DNA from 3 places in the Streptomyces sp. NPDC023723 genome. Region 2 is predicted to be linked to each of the others. Evidence: riboswitches for the same ligand, from Rfam matches in the RefSeq annotation. Region 2 holds a riboswitch; each other region holds the start of a gene.
The links. A riboswitch is a leader RNA that binds a small molecule or an ion and turns the genes downstream of it on or off. The one in region 2 is predicted to bind cobalamin.

Region 1 (6,611 bases), on a different contig from region 2:
GCGCGGCTCCTCGAAGCCCTCGCCGGTCAGCAGCACGGTGTCGGAGAGGAACCGGGCGAGCTGGGTGAGGTTGTCCGGCCCGCCCTCGACCAGGTAGCGCAACGCCTGCGCCACCACACCGGCCGGCACCGACGACTCGGCCATCAGCTCCGCGTCCGGCACCGACTCCCCGCCGAGCAGCACGGTCGGCACCCCGGACGCCTTCAGCGCCGCCAGCCCGTCCTCCCAGGCCCGCTTGCCGCCGAGCAGCCGTACGACGACGAGGTCGGCGCCCGCCAGCAGCGCGGGCAGTTCCTCCTGGACGTCGACCCGGTTCGGGTTGCCGATCCGGTACGCGGCGCCGGACGCGGCCCGGGCCGCCAGCAGATCCGTGTCGGCGGTCGACAACAACAAGACAGTGCTCATGCGGGCGCTCCCGGTGGAATGAAAGGCAGTCCTTGTGGCGCGCCGGACTCGATGAGCCGCCACAGCGCGTCCGTGTCCGCGTGCTGTTCGATCAGGTCGCCGAGCCGGTCGAGCTGCTCCTCGCGCAGCGCGGCGAAGCTCGTGTCGGGCGCGGGCACGAAGCGGCGGCCCGCGGCGGCGGCCACCTCGCGCAAAAACGCCCGCCGGAACCCGTCCGACTCCAGCGAACCGTGCCAGTGCGTGCCCCAGGTCTGGCCGACCCGGCAGCCGTCCAGGAACGGCTCGCCGCCCGTCACCTCGGCGACGCCGTGATGGATCTCGTACCCCTCGACCCGTTCGCCGAGGGCCTCGCCGACCGGCCGGGTGAGGGTCTTCTCGCGGGCGAACCGCACCCGCACCGGCAGCACGCCGAGCCCGGCCACGTGCCCGGCGCGCGACTCGACGTCGTCCTCGATGTGCTCCCCGAGGAGCTGGAAGCCGCCGCAGACGCCGAGCACGGGCCGGCCCTCGGCGGCCCGGCGCGTCAGCGCGTCCGCGAGCCCCCGCTCCCGCAGCCAGGCAAGGGCCCGGACCGTCCCCCGGGTCCCCGGCACCACGGCCAGATCCGCGTCGGCCAGTTCCTCCGGCCGGTCCACGAACCGCACCACGACCCCCGGTTCGGCGGCGAGCGCGTCCACGTCCGTGAAGTTGGACATCAGCGGGACCGCGCAGACGGCGACCCGCAGCACGTCCGCGCCGACGGGGGCGGTGACCCGGGACTCCCGGACGGCGCCGCGCAGCGACACCGCCATCCCGTCCTCCTCGTCGATGCCGAGCCCGTGCCGGTACGGCAGCACGCCGTACGTCCGCCGCCCGGTGAGCCCGTGGAGCATGTCCAGGCCCGGTTTCAGCAACGACACGTCGCCCCGGAACTTGTTCACCAGGAACCCGGCGACCAGCGCCTGGTCCTCGGGCGCGAGCAGCGCGACCGTGCCGAAGAAGGAGGCGAAGACACCGCCCCGGTCGATGTCCCCGACGACCAGGACGGGCAGCCCGGCGCCGCGCGCGATCCCCATGTTCACGATGTCGGTCCGGCGCAGGTTGATCTCCGCCGGACTGCCCGCCCCTTCACAGATCACCGCGTCATACGTGCCCCGCAGTTCGGCCAGGCACTCCAGCACGGTGCCGAGCAACCGCCGCTGCCGTCCGCCGTGGTAGCCGCGGGCGCTCATCTCACCGACCGGCTTGCCGAGCAGCACGACCTGGCTGCTCTGCTCGCCGCCGGGCTTGAGCAGCACGGGGTTCATCAGCGCGGTCGGCTCCACCCGGCACGCCTGCGCCTGCATGGCCTGCGCCCGTCCGATCTCCGCGCCCTCCCGGGTCACGAACGAGTTGAGCGACATGTTCTGCGCCTTGAACGGAGCCACCTTCACGCCCTGCCGCACCAGCCACCGGCAGATCCCGGCGGTCACGACGCTCTTGCCGGCGTCGGAGGTGGTACCGGCGACGAGCAGACCGCCGTTCACGCGTCACGTCCTTTCAGCAGCCGGGCCCCCGCGATCTGGGCGCCTGCGATCCGGGCGCCCGCGCACACGCCGAGCGCGAGCCAGCTCACGCGCCGGGACAGCCGTACCGCCCGGTCGATGTCGGCGACGCGCACGGTCCGCCCGTGCGCCCCGTTGAGGACGGGCCGGTGCTCGACCCGGCCGCCGTACGCCAGGGTCCCGCCCAGCCGTACCCCGAGGGCGCCCGCGAAGGACGCCTCCACCGGCCCGGCGTTGGGGCTCGGATGCCGGCCGGCGTCGGTCCGCCAGGCCCGTACGGCACCCCGGGGATCGCCGCCGGCCGCGGCGGCCAGTACGGCGGTCAGCCGGGCGCCCGGCCCTCCGGCCACGTCGTCCAGCCGGGCCGAGGCCCAGCCGTAGCGCCGGTGGCGGGGCGACTTGTGGCCGACCATGGCGTCGAGGGTGTTGACGGCCCGGAAGCCGAGCAGCCCCGGCACCCCGGCCGCGGCCCCCCACACCAGCGCGCCCACCACCGCGTCGGAGGTGTTCTCGGCGACGGACTCCACCACGGCCCGGGCGATCCCGTCGGCGTCCAGTGCCTGCGGGTCCCGCCCGCACAGGTGCGGCAGCCGCTCCCGGGCGCCCTCGACGTCCCCGGCCGTCAGCGCCCGTCCGATCGCGGACGCCTCCCGGGCCAGCGAGGTCCCGCCGACCACGGCCCAGGTGGCGGCGGCGGTCAGGGTGATGGAGGCGGCGGGCCAGGGGCGTACGGCCCGGGCGGCCACGGCGCCCAGGGCGACGGCGCCACCGGCGCACACGGCGGTGTGCAGGGCGCCCACACCCCGGTGGTCCCGCCACAGCAGTTGTTCGACGGCACCGGCCGCGCGGCCGAACACGGCGACCGGATGCCCGCGGCGGGGATCGCCGAGGAGCAGGTCACCGAGGAGGCCGGCGGTGGCGCCGTACGCGAAGACGCGTCCGGCACGCACGGGACGTCAGCCGGTCACGCGATCGGAGACGGGGGAACCGGACCTGCGGTCTGAACGGCGGCCGAGCATCGCGTTATGTCCTCACTAGGGTGTCCACGCCCTGGTTCGACGAGACCGGCGGTGAGAGTTCCTGACTCCCGGGGAGCACTCCCCGGTCACAGTGGCGGGACCGCGCCGGATTCGCACCGGGCTTCCTCTCCTGCCGCCGTACATGGCCCCGGAAGTCCACCACGTGCCGAGAACACCCGTCAACTTGCCGTTGACCTGCGACGGAGGAGCGCGGGCGGCCGTACGGCGGCCCGCGCGGGCCGAAAGAGCCCGGTGCGGGTCCGGATTGCCCTCCCTGGACCCGGACATGACCAGGGGAGGCGGGTGCGCCACCCCGGGGGCCGGGGTGGCCGACGACACATCCGGCGGCGCCTCAGGCCACGATCAGATAGATCCCGTACGCCACCGCCGCCGCGCACGCCGCGAAGCAGACGTACGCGCCGGTGACCGCGAGGCCCGCCGAGCCGCCCTGCGCGGCGGCCCGCTCCTGGCGGGTCAGGCCGGCGATGCCGAGGGTGAACAGGGTCACCAGGGCGACGGTGGCCCCGAGGCCGACGCCGAAGACGGAGCCGAGGGCTGCCCAGTCGATGTCCATACTGCTTCTCTTCCTTCCGGCCCGGCCGGGACTCAGACGGGGGTGGCGGCCGAACGGGCCGGGGCGTCGGGGAGTTCGGAGGGCTGGGCCGGGATGGCGGCCGCGAGGCTCTCGACCGGGGGGAGACCGCCGGGGGCGTCGGGGGCGTCGGCCGGGGGGCCGACCGGCGGCGGGGCCACCGCGGCCACCGCCGCGGTCACCACGCCGGCCGGTTCCGCGCCGTCCGGGACGGCGACGTTGGTGTGGTCGACGACCTCGCGCCGGGAGATCCGCCAGATCGCGAAGCTCGCGGCGACCAGCAGCACCGCGACCAGCGCCGTGCCCCAGTCGCCCAGCGAGCAGACCCACTCGGCGAGCGCGGCGACCAGGGCCGCGGCCGGCAGCGTCAGCACCCAGGCGACGACCATCCGGGTCGCCGTGGACCAGCGCACCACCCCGCCCTTGCGGCCGAGGCCGGCCCCCATCACCGAACCGGAGACCGAGTGCGTGGTGGAGAGGGAGAAGCCGAGGTGGGAGGAGGCCAGGATGACCGTCGCGGCGCTGGTCTGGGCGGCGAAGCCCTGCTGCGGCTGGAGGTCGGTCAGGCCCTTGCCCATGGTCTGGATGATCCGCCAGCCGCCGAGGTAGGTGCCCATCGCGATGGCGAGGCCCGCGCACAGGATGACCCAGACCGGCGGGTCGGAGTCGGGGGCGAGGGCGCCGCCGGCCACCAGGGCGAGGGTGATGATGCCCATCGTCTTCTGGGCGTCGTTGGTGCCGTGCGCCAGCGAGACCAGACCGGCCGAGGCGATCTGCCCGGCCCGGTAGCCCTTCTCGGCCGCCCGGCCGTCGGCCCCCCGGCCCAGCCGGTACGACAGCCGGGTGGCGACCAGGGCCGCGACGCCCGCCACCGCCGGGGCGGCGACCGCCGGGAGCAGCACCTTGGTGACGAGGACGTCGCCGTGCACCGCGCCGACGCCCGCCGAGGCGATCGCGGCGCCGATCAGACCGCCCATGAGGGCGTGCGAGGAACTGGACGGCAGCCCGACCAGCCAGGTCAGCAGGTTCCAGAGGATCGCGCCGACCAGGGCGGCGAAGATGACCTCGGGACGGATGCCGGTCTCGTCGACGAGACCCTTGGAGATCGTGTTGGCGACCTCCACGGAGAGGAATGCGCCCACGAGGTTCAGCACGGCGGACATGGCCACCGCGACCTTGGGCTTGAGCGCACCGGTCGAAATGGTCGTTGCCATCGCGTTCGCGGTGTCGTGGAAACCGTTCGTGAAATCAAACGCGAGTGCGGTCACCACCACAATCGCGAGGATCAGCGAGAAGCTTTCCATTTACCCAGGCAATCGTTCGAGGTCATTGGCTGGTTGAACGTAGGCAACCAGGGTGAACGGAAGATGAACTGAGGGGGGCTTCATGGTGTCCGGAATCGGAGCCACCGCCCCCCCTCGGTCTCGACTCCCCGGGCGGAGGATCACTGCCCGCCCGGTGCGCCGGTCCGCCCCCGCCTGGCAGGATCGCCGGGGCGGGAACCACCGGGTGAAGGAGGCGGCATCGTGTCCGAGTCGCGGGGCGGGGTCGTGCGCCCGGAAGAGGCGCGCGCCTGGGCGGCGCTGGTGGCCACCGCCCGGCGCACGGTCGCCGACGGTCTGGTGGTCGGCACCTCCGGCAACGTCTCGGTCCGGGTCGGCGACACCGTCCTGGTCACGCCGTCCGGCGTGCCGTACGACCGGCTCGCACCGGACGACGTCACCGGCGTCGCGCTGGCCGACGGACGGCAGGTGCTCGGCGCCCTGGTCCCGACCAGCGAACTGCCCATGCACCTCGCGGTGTACCGGCACACCGACGCGGGCGCCGTCGTCCACACCCACGCCGTGCACGCCACGGCCGTCTCCACCCTGGTCCCGGAACTGCCACTGGCGCACTACATGGCCGCGGCCCTCGGCGGCCCCGTCCGGGTCGCCCAGTACGCGACGTACGGCACCGAGGAACTGGCCGCGCACATGCTCCGGGCCCTCGACGGCCGCTCCGGCTGCCTCCTCCAGAACCACGGGACGATCACCTACGGGGCCGGCCTCGACCAGGCCTACGACCGCACCGCCCAGCTGGAGTGGATGTGCCGGCTGTGGCTGACCGCCTCCTCGGTCCCCGGCCTGACCCCGTCCCTGCTGACGGAGGACCAGCTCGCCCGGGTGGCGGAGCGGCTGCGCGGCTACGGGCAGCAGGGCTGAGGGCAGGCCCCGGCGCCCGCCCGCGCCACCCGCCCCTCACCCGGAGTCGTCCTTCCGGTGGCTTACGACGGGGCACGCCGGGAAACTGGGAGCTGTGCGCACCGTCACCGCAACGACCGCCGCCGTCACCGCGGCCCTGGCAGCAGGCGCCGCGAGCGTCGCCGCCGGCCGCCTCGCCAGCGACGCCGCCCTCAAGGCGACGCCCGGCCGGCCCCTGCCCACCGAACCCCGGCTCACGGTGCACGGCACCGCCGCCGGACAGATCACCCTCACCCGGCACCTGGCCGCACTGCGGCCCGGCCGGTACGGGCTGGCCGGCGACGGCTCGCACGCCGTCGTGGGCCCCGTGCTGCCCGGCGACCGGCACCCCGCCGACACCGTCGTGCGCCGCCTGGAAGGCGTCACACACGGCACCCTCGGCCCCGGCGACCGGGCCTGGCTGACCGCCAACCTGTACGTCGGCAACCCGGGCACCGCCCTCGGCCTGCGCCACACCGACGTCGAGGTGCCCGGCGACCTCGGCGCGCTGCCGGCCTGGTTCCTGCCCGGCGCGCGCGGCACCTGGATCATCGCGGTGCACGGCCTGGGCACCACCCGGGAGCACACCCTGAACCTCATGGGCCTCCTGAACCGCCTGGAGTTCCCGCTGCTGGCCCTCGCCTACCGGGGCGACGTCGGCGCGCCCCGGCCGCCGGACGGCCTGCGGCACTTCGGCGAGACCGAGTGGCGCGACCTGGAGGCCGCCGTCCGGTACGCCGTCGGCCACGGCGCCCGCAAGGTCGTCCTGCTCGGCTGGTCCACCGGCGCCACCATGGCGCTGCGCACCGCCACCCGCTCCCGGCTGCGGGACCGGATCTCCGGGCTGGTCCTG
Region 2 (6,611 bases):
GCCCAGTTCCTGCGCCGCCGACCCGCCGGCCTCGTGGTACGGCAGCGCGTCCACGGTCAGCGCGCGCAGCCCCGGGAACCTCTCGGCGCGCTCCCGGACCACCGCCCAGGCGACGTCGTACGGCCGTCCCGTGCGCGCCTCGTGGCCCAGCGGGTCGGCGCCCAGGGTGCAGCGCACCGCCTCGGGGGCGACGCCGCGCTCCTCGTACAGCCCGAGCAGCCGCCGCGCCGCCGCCTCGGACTGGGCGCCGGCGTCCAGGGCGACGGGCGCCAGGTCCAGGTGGACGCCGTCCAGCGCGTCGGCGAGGGACGCGACCGGGAGGCCGGCCAGCCACAGGGAGGTGACGCCGTTCTCCAGGTCGGCCAGGACCGCGCCCCGGTCCGCGACCGTGTGCCGCTGGCGCACGTCCCAGCCGCCGGCCGTGTGCCCCTCGGCCCGGCCACCGCGCACGAAGGGCGCGAAGCCGGGCAGTCCGGGGTTGGGCGCGGTGTCCCTGGAGGTGTAGAGGGGCCGGACGCGCAGCCCGTCTTCCAGCGCGGTGGAGAGCTTCTGCTCCGCCTCGGCGTCGTCCGAGAACTCCTTGCCGGACTTGCGCAGGACACCCGCCACGAGGTGCTGCCACTGCTCATGTGTCGCGTCAGGGAACTCGGCCGCCGGCGGGAGCCCGTCGTCAGGCAGGACCGTCATGCTCGGATGCTAGGGCAGGACGGCGGACGGGCAGCAGAGGGCGCACTTGTGACCTTGTTCTCTTCGGCGGTGTGATGTGGGACGCTCGTCCGTCCGGGGGAGTGGTGTGTGACCTGCGTCACCGGGTGAGGGGGTCCGGGGCGCTGTGCGTATTCCCGGAGGTACGGAGGGCGGAGGGGGAGGGGGAGGGGGAGGGGGGTCATGACCGCCGGGTGGTGCTCGCGCACGGTGCGCGCCGCGGTGTTCGCGGCCGTCTGCGTGCTGCTCGCCGCCCTGGGGCACGTCCTGATGTCCGGTACGGCGGTGCCGTGGCCGGCCGTGACGGGTGGTGCGGTGCTCACCGGCGGGGCGGCCTGGTGGCTCGCGGGGCGGGAGCGCGGACCGGTGCCGGTGGGTGCCTTCACGGTGGCCGCGCAGGGGGCGTTGCACGGCTTCTTCTCCTTCGGGCAGGGGGCGGGGGCGGGGGCGGGAGCGGCGGGCGGGATGTCCGGCCCGTCCGGCATGGGCGCGATGGAGATGGGCCATGCCCATGTGATGGAGCAGGGCCCGGCTGTGATGGAGCAGGGCCCGGCCGCCGCGCCCGGCATGCTCGCCGCGCACCTGCTCGCCGCCCTGCTCAGCGGCGCCTGGCTGGCGTACGGCGAACGCGCCGCCTTCCGTCTCCTGCGGGCCGTCGCCGGGTGGCTGCGCGCACCGCTGCGCCCGCTGCCCCGGGTTCCCGCGCTGCCGGGGCGCCCGCCGGTCCGGGCCCGCCGGGCCGATGACGGGGGCGCCCCGCGGCCGCTCCCGCTCGCGTACGCGATCACGCCCCGGGGTCCGCCGGAAGGGTTCGCTGTCGCCTGACGACAGCCGGCTTCCCGAGGCCGTCGCGGACCGCTCTGCCGTCCGCCGCCCCGGGCACCGGCCGCGCACAGCCGTGCCCGGCCGCCACCCTTCACCGGCCCGGGCCGCCGTGCCCGTCGGCCGCCGCTGCCCGGACGCCGGTCGCGCAACCGCGAGGACACACAGGTGACCACTGCCGTCTTGCCGCCGTACCCGCCAAGAGAGCCCGAGCAGCCGGGAGAGGAGTCGATAACCGCCTGGGCGCTGGCCGCCCGGACCGGCGACCCGGACGCCGTCGAGCGTTTCGTCCGGGCCCTGCACCGCGACGTCCGCCGCCACGTGACGTTCCTCGGCGCCGATCCGCAGAGCGCCGACGACCTGACCCAGGAGACGTTCCTGCGGGCCCTGGGCAGCCTGCACCGGTTCGAGGGCCGCTGCTCGGCCCGTACCTGGCTGCTGTCCATCGCCCGGCGCGCGGTGGCCGACAGCATCCGCCGCACCACCCGCCGGCCCCGGCTGTCGGACACCGCGGACTGGGCGGCGGCCGTCGAACGCGCCCAGGCGCGCGACCTGCCCGGCTTCGACGAGGGGATCGCCCTCGCCGGACTGCTGGACGCGCTGCCCGCCGACCGCCGCGAGGCGTTCGTCCTGACCCAGCTGCTCGGGCTGCCCTACGCGCAGGCCGCCGCGGTCAGCGACTGCCCGGTCGGCACGGTCCGCTCCCGCGTGGCCCGTGCCCGCACCGCGCTGATCCGGTCCCTCAACGAGAGCGAGGCGGTGCCGGTCTGAGCGACGGCTCCGCCACCGCCGCCAGTTCCTCCGCCGTACGCGGCCCCGGTGCCGTGTCCGGCAGCAGGCCCCGGGCGCGCAGCAGCCGGGCCGCCGCGATGCCCCACGGCAGCCGCAGGCCCGCACGGGACAGCAGATCCGTGCGGGCCAGCATCCCGGCGGCCGGCCCGGTGTGCACGCCGTCCGGGGTGAGCAGCGCCGCGTCGTCGGCCCAGCGCAGCGCCAGGTCGACGTCGTGGGTGGCCATGACCACGGTGGTGCCGTCGGCGCGCAGCGCGTCGAGGGTGGTCAGCAGGCGTTCCTGGCCGTCCGGGTCGAGCCCGGCGGTCGGTTCGTCGAGGATCAGCACCCTCGGCCGCATCGCGACCGCCCCCGCGATCGCGGCCCGCTTGCGCTGCCCGTACGACAGCAGGTGGGTGGGCCGGTCGGCGAGCGCCGTGATGTCCAGCGCGGCCAGCGCCTCGGCGACCCGGGCGCGGACCTCGGCGTCCGGCAGACCGAGGTTGAGCGGCCCGAACGACACGTCCTGCCCGACGGACGCGGCGAAGAGCTGGTCGTCCGGGTCCTGCACCACCGCCTGCACGGTGGTCCGCAGCCGGGTCAGCCCCTTCCGGTCGTACGTCACCGGCTCGCCGCGGACCGTCAGCTCCCCTCTCCGCGGCCGCAGTCCGCCGCTCAGCAGCCGCATCAGCGTGGTCTTGCCGCTGCCGTTGCGGCCCAGCAGCGCCAGGGCCCGTGACTCGGGCACGTCGAAGTCCAGCCCGTCGAGCACGGCGGGACCGTCCTCGTAGCCGAAGGACGCGCCGCGCAGGGCGAGGAGTGCCGGCTCGCTCATGTCAGCGGACCTCTCAGGACGAAGGTGAGCGCGGTCAGCGCGGTGAGCAGGGCGAGGCTCGCCGCCGTGAAGCGGCCGGAGACCCGGGCCGGCGGGACCAGGACCCGCAGCGTGCCGTCGTAGCCGCGGCCGGCCAGTCCGGTCTGCAGCCGCGCCGCCCGGTCGAAGGCCCGCACGAACGCGGTGGCGCCGAGCCCGCCCAGCGAACGCCAGGCCGCGGCCCGCGTGCTGTGCCCGAGCCGCGCGGCCTGCGAGGCGCGGACCCGGCGCACCGAGTCCAGGAGCAGGAAACTCATCCGGTACGTCACCAGTGCCACGTCCACCACCGGGGCCGGCACCCCGGCCCGCACCAGCCGGGGCAGCAGGTCGGACATCGGGGTGGTGAAGGCGAACAGCAGCACCCCGAGGGAGCCGGCCGAGGTGCGCAGCAGCAGCTCACCGGCGCGCACCGGGCCGTCCGCGGCCAGGCCCAGGAAGGGGCCCGGCCCGCCGGCCCGCACCAGCAGCGGCAGCGCGCCCGTCACACAGAACCCGAGCGGCACCCGGTACGCCCGCCACAGCCGCCGGGCCGGCACCCCGGCCGGGCCGAGCAGCACGGTCAGCGCCGTCACCAGCACCAGGGCCGCGCCCGGCCAGGGCGGCAGCGAGATCGCCAGCACCGTGAGGCCCAGGGCGAGCACCGCCTTGTCCACCGGATGCCGGCGGCGCCAGCGGCTGCTGTGCGCCGCCGCGTCGATCGGCAGCACTCAGGCGTCCTCGTGCAGCTGCTCGGCCCACTCGGTCCGCTCGGCCCGCTCATGCTGTTCGCGGGTGCCCTGCCGCCGGCCCCGGCGCAGCCCGAAGTAGTACGCCAGCACGCCCGCGCCGAGCGCCGCCTGCACGGCGAACAGCGCCGACTCGATCTCCCCGGACGGGGGTTCGTACAGGGGCGAGAACCACGGTTTGTAGTCCGGTTCGATGTCGGTGATCGCGGTCTCCGCCTCGGCGTCGGACCCGGCGAACGGCTCCGCCTTGTGGTCGCCGAGCCCGAACACCAGGGGCAGCACGGCCAGCGCGGCCACCGCGAGCAGCAGCAGGAGGTTGATCCGTGTGTTCCGCTTCACCGGGCCACCGCCGTCCGCTCGTCGCTCGTCGCCCTGGCCGTCAGCAGCACGCCGAGCCGGGTGAGATCCCCCGCGCTGGACTGCACCAGCAGCCGCATCACCAGCACCGTCAGCAGCCCCTCGCTCACCGCGAGCGGGATCTGCGTGACCGCGAAGATGGACCCGAACTTGCCGAGCGCGCCCCAGAACCCGCTGCTCGGGTCGGGGAAGGCCAGCGCGAGCTGCACACTGGTGACGCAGTACGTGACCAGGTCGGCGACGAACGCGCCGCAGAACACCGTGGCCATCAGCGGCACGTCGAGGCGGCGCAGCAGCCGGTAGACGGCGTACCCGGCCCAGGGGCCGGCGATCGCCATGGAGAAGACGTTGGCGCCGAGCGTGGTCAGCCCGCCGTGCGCCAGCAGCAGCGCCTGGAACAGCAGGGTGATCGTGCCGAGCACCGCCATGATCGGCGGGCGGAACAGGATCGCGCCGAGCCCGGTGCCGGTGGGATGGGAGCAACTCCCGGTCACCGACGGCAGTTTCAGGGCGGACAGGACGAAGGTGAAGGCCCCGGCGGCACCGAGGAGCAGGGTGCTCTCCGGATGCTCGCGGACCTCACGGGTGAGGGAACGTACTCCGTGGACGACGAACGGCGCGGACGCGACACCCCAGGCGATCGCGTGCGCCGGAGGCAGGAAACCCTCGGCTATGTGCATGACTCGGCAGACCCTCTCCAGCACCTCGTGGATGGACGACGCGCCTTGGCCGGTCTCCTGGCTGACGGGTACCACCGCCCGAACTCCGCCTTCCCGGGTCCGTGAGGACCCAGTGGCTGCCCCCTCGCAAGGGGCTGGAGCCGGACTTCCCGATCACAGTGGCGAGGGCCGCACCGGTGTCGCACCGATTTCCCGTTCACCAAGGCGTGGTGACACTAGTGCTCGGGACCGGGTGGTGACAACCACGCCTCGGGGCCGGTGGATCTTCAGGGGCGGCGGGTGACCAGGTCCCGCACCCGCTCGCTCAGCGCCGTCACGGCGGCCGTCAGGAAGACGAACGTGTACAGGATCTGCACGACCGTCACCACTCGCGCGGTCTGTCCGCGCGGCGTGATGTCCCCGTAGCCGACGGTGGCGAGAGTGACCACGGTGAAGTACAGGGCGTCCACCCGGGTGCGCAGCCCGTGGAACTCCCCGGGCTGCTTGGCGAGGATGTAGTACGCGGCGGCGAAGGTGTGCACGGACAGCAGGATCAGCAGCGTGATGGCCAGCCCCGGGCGGGTCTCCGGGCGGCCGGTGAGGACGTGGTGCACCTGGCGCAGCAGCAGGACGGCGACGCCGGCCAGCAGCAGGGCGAACAGCAGCCAGCTCAGACCGGGGCGGTGCGGTCCCAGCGCGTCGAGCGGGAGCAGGAAGTAGGCCGCCACCACCGTGACCACCGTGCCGCCGGTCCACAGCAGCCAGGACCGGGCGGTGCTCCACACCGCTCGGGGCCCGTGTGCGCTGCCCGGCGTGGTCATGGGGTCCTCCGGCGTGTTCCGCCCGTGCCTGCCGTCGCCAGTCAACGCGAGGGTGTCCGGGGCCGCATGTTCTGTGCCGTAAACCCGCTCCGACGTCCTTCACCCGTTCGGCGTATCCCGCGTGGTCGCCGGTGGCGGTCCGGCACAGGCTCGGAGGAACCGTGAGAAGGGATCACCCTCATGACCCAGCACGCCGCACCGAACCCCGGTGCCTCCTCGTCCGCGCGTTCCGCCGCCCGGCACCAAGGCTGGGTGACCGGAGGCGTCGTCTTCGCGGGCGTCCTGATGCTGATCAACGGCGCCCTCGCGGTGCTCCAGGGCATCGCGGCGATCGCCGAGGACGACGTGTACGCCAGCGTCGGCACGTACGTCTACGAGATGAACCTCACCGGCTGGGGCGTCCTGCACGTCGTGCTCGGCGCGCTGGTCCTGGTCACCGGGTTCGGGCTGCTCAGGGACATGGCGTGGGCCCGCTTCGCCGGCATCGCGCTGGCCTCGCTCAGCCTCGTCGCGCAGTTCCTGTTCCTGCCGTACGCGCCCGTCTGGTCGGTGATCCAGATGGCGATCGACGTCTTCGTGATCTGGGCACTGGCCAGCCGGCAGGACGAGACGAGGCGCGCGGTCTGACCGCACGGGCGGCCATCCGGCCGTACCCGTCCACCCGTCGCGGGCGCCCGCCACCGCCGCACTCAACGGCGCTGGCGGCGCCGCCGTGCCAGCAGGGCGGCGGCCGTGGTCACGGCGGTCAGCCCGGCTGGCTGTGCCGGCCCCCGCCTGGGCCGGCGTCCGCGGCGACCGCCGTGCTCAACGGCGGTGGTGGCGTCGTCGTGCCAGTAGGGCGGCGGCCGTGCCCGCGGCGGTCAGGCCGGCCGCCGTG
Region 3 (6,611 bases), on a different contig from region 2:
GCGAGGGAGACGATCTCTGGCCAGGGTCTCCAGCCCATCGTCGCGGATCAGCAGCGCTCTCCGCTTATTTGATCAGGACCCGGACAAGCCCACTCTCGAAAGCGCGAGGCCAACCGTGATGATCGGCAGTGTGCCGTAGGGGCGCGTGACGGGGCGGCCGACGTTGAGGGAGCCGGTGGATCCCAGGAACACGCCGTAGTAGTCGGTTCCGTCGGCCGGTGCGCCCGGCGAGCGGGTCCATACGTCGCCGAAGCCGACGAACGACGGGCCGTTGTCACCTTCGTTGATTTTGACGCCCGCGTTGTGCGCGTAGGCGGTGGGGACGAAGTAGCCGTTGGTGTAGTTGGCCGGGTCGAAGCCCAGCTCGGCCTCGGTCGCGATCTTGCTGGGGCCGAAGTACCGGAACGCCTCCTCGCCGCTGAGCGCCCACACGTAGTCCGTGGTGCTGGTGCCGGTCGTGGTCCAGGTGCCCCACCAGTCGCTGCTGAGCAGTTTGTTGTAGGCGGGGTAGGAGCCGGAGGACTTCATGGACACCGCGGTCTTGAGGATCTTCCGCTTCTCCGCGGCGGTGAAGGCCGCGTCGTAGAAGCCCGTCGGGTCGCCGGCCAGGTTCTTGCCGCCGGTGCTGTTGAGCCAGGCGCGGAGGTTGCTCGTGTTCCAGGCGTTGCTGTTGTCGTCCGGGTTGAATTCGGCCCCGTCCACGATTTCGGCGGTGGCGAGGACCGCGGTGTTGCCGCTGATGTCGAGGAGTCGCCAGTCCAGGGGCTGTTTGGTCGTGCCGGTGGGGTCGGTCTGGGGATAGCTTCCGAAGCTCCGCACCACCGCGTTGCCCGATCCGAGCTTGGCGTCGGTGCCCGGGTAGAGCAGGAAGCCGTTGCCCAGGTTCACATGGCGCTTGCCGCTCGCGTCCTTGGCGACCTTCACGTGCTTCAGCAGCACCTTGCCCGCGGAGTTGACGATCCGGTCGGCGTCCGAACCGTCGGGGCGCCCGCTCAGGCCGATCAGCACGGTACGGCCGGCGGAGTTGGTGGCCGTGCCGTCGCCGCCCAGGGTCCACTTGTCGGTCTCCTTGATCAGCGCGTTCTGCAGCTTGACCAGGGCCTTGGAGAGATAGCCGGTCCTGAACGGGGCGGTGGTGCCGAATCCGCCCTCCGCCTTCGACTTGTCGTCGGCGACGTAGCCGGTGTATTGGGTGGTCTTCTGCCAGCAGTGGTTGAGGACCAGGGTGTGCTTGAGCAGCGAGCCGTCCTTCAGGTCGTGTCCGAGCCGGCTGAACAGTTCTCCGGAGTAGCCGACGAGTGCGATGTCCCCGATGCGCAGCAGTTGCAGTGAGACCATGAAGTCGCTGCTGGTGGTGCCCGGGATGGTCGTCTCCGCGTAGTCGAAGTTGACCGTGACGTCGCCGCTGGTGCGGCTGATCGATGCCAGCGCCGTCTCCACGTCCGCGAAGTTGATCCGCGACACGTAGCTCAGGATGTCGTAGTTGTCGGAGAACTTTTCCGAGAACTCGCCCGTCTTCGGGTCGCGGGTGTAGATGTCGTTCTGGACTATGGGGTTCTGGTCGCCGGCGGCGGCGCTCAGCCAGAGGGCGACCGATCCGGCGTACTTGTCTTCGAGACAGGTGGAGATCTGGCCCGGGATGTCGGAGCTGATCTTCGTGGCGCCGTTTTCGCCGATGGTGTTGGCGTGCATGACGGTGCCGTGCACGGCGTAGTTGACGAGGAAGGCGATCGGCTCGCCGTCGAGGCCGTCGAAGCGGAGGGTGGCGACCTTGCGGTCGGTGGGGCCGGTCGGGTTGAAGCCGAGGTTGCGGTACTCGGTGACCGTTCCGTCGTCGGCGACCTTGTTGTAGACCGCGCTGCGGTTGACGTTGACGTAGCTCTCGGAGTAGCCGATGCCCACGGTCGCTGGGCGCATGTTCCGCACGGCCTCCGCGGCGGCTTCCAGCATCCGGTCCATCACCAGTTTGCCCCACCGCTGGAGGTTGGTGACGTCGGGGTCACTGTCGTCGAACGTGTAGTTCTGCTCGACGGTCACCTCGGGGGCCGCGTGCGAGTGGGTGGCCGTGAGGAACACGGCCTCGATCGGTATGCCGGTCTGCTTGGCCACGGCTTCCGCGAACTGCGGACCGTAAGGACCTCTCCCGGTTTCGGTGGACACGACCAGTACGGTCGCGGCACCGCTCGACAGCGCGAGCACACGTGTGTGGAGCGGGTCGAGGACCCCGTTCAGGGTCACGTTGGGTGCGCGGGTGAGGGGGAACATGTCGGACGTCGGGGTGATGTCCTTCACCGCGGCGCCCACTTGGAGCTTGGCCGACGGATCGGTGGTCTTGCCGGCCGAATCCGCTTTCGCCGTGTCGGCTGCCGCGGGCACTACGGTGGCCATGGCGCTGCCTGCGGCGACGGCCACCGCGGCGGCCAGTGAGCTTCCGACGAACCCCCGTCTGCTCAGCGGTTCTTCGGCTGCGCTCGCGTCGTTCTCACGCTTCATCTGCGTCACCTCGGTCGTCCCTGTTCGGTTGCGATGAGTCGCTTGTGTTCCATGAGATGTGTCGACGGGCTGCGGCCTGCCCTTTCATGTCGACGCGGTCAGAAAGCTACGGCGCCGTCATCTCCGTGACAATACCGGCGACTCAATTTTCTGAACGCAGCCAAATGGTGGTGAAGCAGGCTTCGTTGGGGGAAGGTTCCGGTCTGTGCGGTCGCCCTGGCGGATGCGGAGCGCGCTTGTCTGCGGCTTCTGTCCTTTCGTGCGAGGAGAAGATCTCACGGGCGGCGAGGCCGGCAGGCTGAACGCCTCGACAGGCGGGATGTCTGCATGTACATCTTTTGAACTTGCTTTGCAGCAGAAGTCGACGAGCGGCAATTGGTCGCGGTTTCTCCCTTGCCTGTGAGGACACGGGCAGGGAAGGCACTCGGAATCTGCTGATGACCCGACCTCGCTGATCGGCCCACCTGTCGGCAAGTCCCGCCTGCCGCCCGGCAGGCGGGACTCGTCAAGGATCACTCACCGGAGGCAGGTTCACGCTCCAGATCTCTCCGTGTCGGATGCATGTGAAAGTCGAACGCAGATTTCCCAGGGAGGCCAGCGGACGTCCGCACATCGCGGGGGGGCGTCCCGGATCCCATGGCCGGACTTCATGCTCTGCGTCGGCCACCCGGGCGAGCAAGGTCAGCGACGCGGATTATGGGGAGGGCGCTGCAAACAATGCATACGGCTGAAGGAGAGGTGTGCGAGTTGGCGGCAGGGACGGCTGGGTAACCGCGCCGGTTTCATGGCAGGTCAAAGGGGCATTTCCCCTCCCGCTGCTGGGCCGCGAGTCGCGTGGGATCTCTGTGTACGTATCGGTGTCACGTGGTTGTACGGTTCGGCGTACGCTCCCGGCCCGGTCCGGACATGCGCGGCGGCCCGACGGCGAGGGCAGCGGTGGGAGCGGAGCGTGGCCTGGGCCCGTGTGTCCGGGAGCGGGACGCCCGGGTGCGCACTGCTGGGTCAACTGGGCCAGGGCCTGTCCGGCCTGGGCGGGATTAAGGTCAGGGCCTGGCGGCTGATGTCCGCCCACCGGCTGTGGCGGGCGACCGGTCCGGGCCCCCCGGGTCGAGCCGGTACCAGCGGGCCCGGGTCGCCGGCCTCGCCGTGCGGAACGCGGGCCCAAGGGCTCGCGGCACCACAGCGGCGAGGGTCCCTCACCGCTGCCCCCGCCGGACGCCCCGGCCCGCCTCCCGGATGATGGACGGCGCTCTTCCTTTCGCGGCGCCACCCCGTAGGGTGACCTCAGCAGCTGGTTCGCCCCGTCCGCCAGGCGGGATGCGTCGTAAGAGGGAACCCGGTGGGAATCCGGGACTGCCCCGCAGCGGTGAGCGGGAACGACCGCCGTCATACGCACTGGGTTCGAGATACCGGGCCTGGGAAGCGACGGCCAGTAGGTGTCCTCCGTCACGGAGGGCGTGCTCGCAAGTCCGAAGACCTGCCAACTGCCCGCGTGCGGACCGATCCGTACGTGGACATCCCGGTGGCCTCGAGGGCGGGTCGGCGTACACACCAGATGGAACGACCGTGCTTTTGCCGCACAGGGGTCGTTGCCGTCCGGTCCGTCGTTCCCTTCGCGCTCTCGTCCCGGCTCCGGGATCTCAGGGATTCATCTCGCGAAGGAGATCTCCGTGACAGCGAAGTCCGCGACCGCGGCAGCACGGGCCACCGTGTACGGCTACCCCCGCCAGGGTCGGAACCGGGAACTGAAGAAGGCCGTCGAGGGCTACTGGAAGGGCCGCGTCACCGCCGACGCCCTCCGGGCCACCGCCGCGGAGCTGCGCCGCGGCAACTGGCGGCAGCTCGTCGACGCCGGCATCCACGAGGTGCCCACCTGCGACTTCTCGTACTACGACCACGTCCTGGACACCACCGTCATGGTGGGCGCGATCCCCAAGCGGCACCGTGCCGCCGTCGCATCCGACCCCCTCGACGGATACTTCGCCATGGCACGCGGCACCCAGGAGGTGGCACCGCTGGAGATGACCAAGTGGTTCGACACCAACTACCACTACCTGGTTCCCGAACTGGGCCCCGACACCGTCTTCACGGCTGACTCCACCAAGCAGGTGGCCGAGCTGAAGGAAGCCCTCGCCCAGGGCCTCACCGCCCGGCCCGTGCTGGTCGGACCCGTGACGTACCTGCTGCTGGCCAAGCCCGCACCGGACGCACCGGCCGGCTTCGAGCCGCTGACCCTGCTGGACCGGCTGCTGCCCGTGTACGCCGAGGTGCTCGCCGACCTGCGGACGGCCGGTGCCGAGTGGGTGCAGCTCGACGAGCCCGCCCTCGTGCAGGACCGTACCCCGGCCGAGTTGAACGCCGCCGAGCGCGCCTACCGCGATCTCGGTGGCCTCACGGACCGGCCGAAGCTGCTCGTCGCCTCCTACTTCGACCGGCTCGGGGACGCACTGTCGGTGCTGACCCAGGCCCCGGTCGAGGGACTCGCGCTGGACTTCACCGACGCTGCCGCCGCCACCCTGGACGCCCTGGCCGCCGTCGGCGGACTGCCCGGCAAACGGCTGGTCGCCGGTGTCGTCAACGGCCGCAACATCTGGATCAACGACCTGCAGAAGTCGCTGTCCACCCTCGGCACCCTGCTCGGGCTCGCCGACCGGGTCGACGTCGCCGCCTCCTGCTCCCTGCTCCACGTCCCCCTGGACACGGCGGCCGAGCGGGACATCAATCCGCAGGTCCTGCGCTGGCTGGCCTTCGCCAAGCAGAAGACCGCCGAGATCGCCGTCCTCGCCAAGGGTCTCGCCCTGGGCACCGACGCCATCGCCGGGGAACTCGCCGCCAACCGCGCCGACCTCGCCTCCCGCGCCGGCTCGCCGATCACCCGCGACCCGGCCGTACGGGCCCGCGCCGAGGCCGTGACGGGCGCCGACGCCCGCCGCTCCCAGCCGTACGCCGAACGCGCCGCCGCCCAGCGCGCCCACCTCAAACTGCCGCTGCTGCCGACCACGACCATCGGCTCCTTCCCGCAGACCGGCGAACTCCGTACGGCCCGGGCCGACCTGCGCGCCGGCCGTATCGACACCGCAGGCTACGAGGAGCGCATCAAGGATCCAGGAGGTCGTCTCCTTCCAGGAGACGACCGGCATCGACGTCCTCGTGCACGGCGAACCCGAACGCAACGACATGGTCCAGTACTTCGCCGAGCAGCTCACCGGCTACCTCGCCACCCAGCACGGCTGGGTCCAGTCCTACGGCACCCGCTACGTCCGCCCGCCGATCCTGGCCGGCGACATCTCCCGCCCCGAGCCGATGACGGTTCGCTGGACGTCGTACGCCCAGTCGCTGAGCGACCGACCAGTCAAGGGCATGCTCACCGGTCCGGTCACCATGCTCGCCTGGTCCTTCGTCCGCGACGACCAGCCGCTTGGCGACACCGCCCGCCAGGTCGCCCTCGCCCTGCGCGACGAGGTGACCGACCTGGAGGCGGCCGGCACCTCGGTCATCCAGGTCGACGAGCCCGCGTTGCGCGAGACGCTGCCGCTGCGGGCCGCCGACCGCGCGGCGTACCTGGCGTGGGCGACCGAGGCGTTCCGGCTCAGCACGAGCGGGGTGCGTCCGGACACGCAGATCCACACCCACATGTGCTACGCCGAGTTCGGCGACATCGTCCGGGCCATCGACGACCTCGACGCCGACGTGATCAGTCTGGAGGCCGCCCGCTCGCACATGCAGGTGGCCCGGGAACTGGCCGCCCACGGCTATCCGCGCGAGGCCGGGCCCGGTGTCTACGACATCCACTCCCCGCGCGTGCCGAGCGTCGACGAGGCCGCGGACCTGCTGCGCACCGGCTTGCAGGCCATCCCGGCCGAACGGCTCTGGGTCAACCCCGACTGCGGCCTGAAGACCCGCGCCTGGCCCGAGACCCGCGCCTCCCTGGAGAACCTGGTCGCCGCCGCCCGCATCGTCCGCGGTGAGGTGCCCGCCCCCTGACCGGCGAAGGCGGTGGGCCGGGACGCCACAAGCGTCCCGGCCCTTCCAGAGCACCACCACGACCGAGGCCGAAGGCGGCCCGATGCAGCCGAGAGTCTGCTGTCTGCGCATGCCGCGCGACACGCGAAGGGCCG

Region 1: another riboswitch for cobalamin. It lies ahead of AB0G32_RS33700 (cobalamin biosynthesis protein); the one in region 2 lies ahead of AB0G32_RS21230 (energy-coupling factor ABC transporter permease).
Region 3: another riboswitch for cobalamin. It lies ahead of metE (5-methyltetrahydropteroyltriglutamate--homocysteine S-methyltransferase); the one in region 2 lies ahead of AB0G32_RS21230 (energy-coupling factor ABC transporter permease).

Annotation. Positions count from the first base shown of each region.
Region 1 is NZ_JBFAAP010000054.1:28,819-35,429, forward strand. Features, by position in the region: gene cobN (cobaltochelatase subunit CobN) at 1-405, opposite strand, end outside; gene AB0G32_RS33695 (cobyric acid synthase) at 402-1,910, opposite strand; gene AB0G32_RS33700 (cobalamin biosynthesis protein) at 1,907-2,878, opposite strand; cobalamin riboswitch at 2,982-3,124, opposite strand; gene AB0G32_RS33705 (hypothetical protein) at 3,300-3,521, opposite strand; gene AB0G32_RS33710 (inorganic phosphate transporter) at 3,554-4,843, opposite strand; gene AB0G32_RS33715 (class II aldolase/adducin family protein) at 5,066-5,740, shown strand; gene AB0G32_RS33720 (alpha/beta fold hydrolase) at 5,835-6,611, shown strand, end outside.
Region 2 is NZ_JBFAAP010000019.1:120,773-127,383, forward strand. Features, by position in the region: gene AB0G32_RS21200 (methylmalonyl-CoA mutase subunit beta) at 1-687, opposite strand, end outside; gene AB0G32_RS21205 (hypothetical protein) at 889-1,530, shown strand; gene AB0G32_RS21210 (sigma-70 family RNA polymerase sigma factor) at 1,696-2,298, shown strand; gene AB0G32_RS21215 (ATP-binding cassette domain-containing protein) at 2,270-3,133, opposite strand; gene cbiQ (cobalt ECF transporter T component CbiQ) at 3,130-3,879, opposite strand; gene AB0G32_RS21225 (energy-coupling factor ABC transporter substrate-binding protein) at 3,880-4,236, opposite strand; gene AB0G32_RS21230 (energy-coupling factor ABC transporter permease) at 4,233-4,934, opposite strand; cobalamin riboswitch at 4,964-5,153, opposite strand; gene AB0G32_RS21235 (potassium channel family protein) at 5,201-5,734, opposite strand; gene AB0G32_RS21240 (hypothetical protein) at 5,915-6,361, shown strand.
Region 3 is NZ_JBFAAP010000009.1:28,274-34,884, reverse strand. Features, by position in the region: gene AB0G32_RS12905 (neutral/alkaline non-lysosomal ceramidase N-terminal domain-containing protein) at 73-2,493, opposite strand; cobalamin riboswitch at 3,769-3,993, shown strand; partial or broken gene metE (5-methyltetrahydropteroyltriglutamate--homocysteine S-methyltransferase) at 4,164-6,477, shown strand.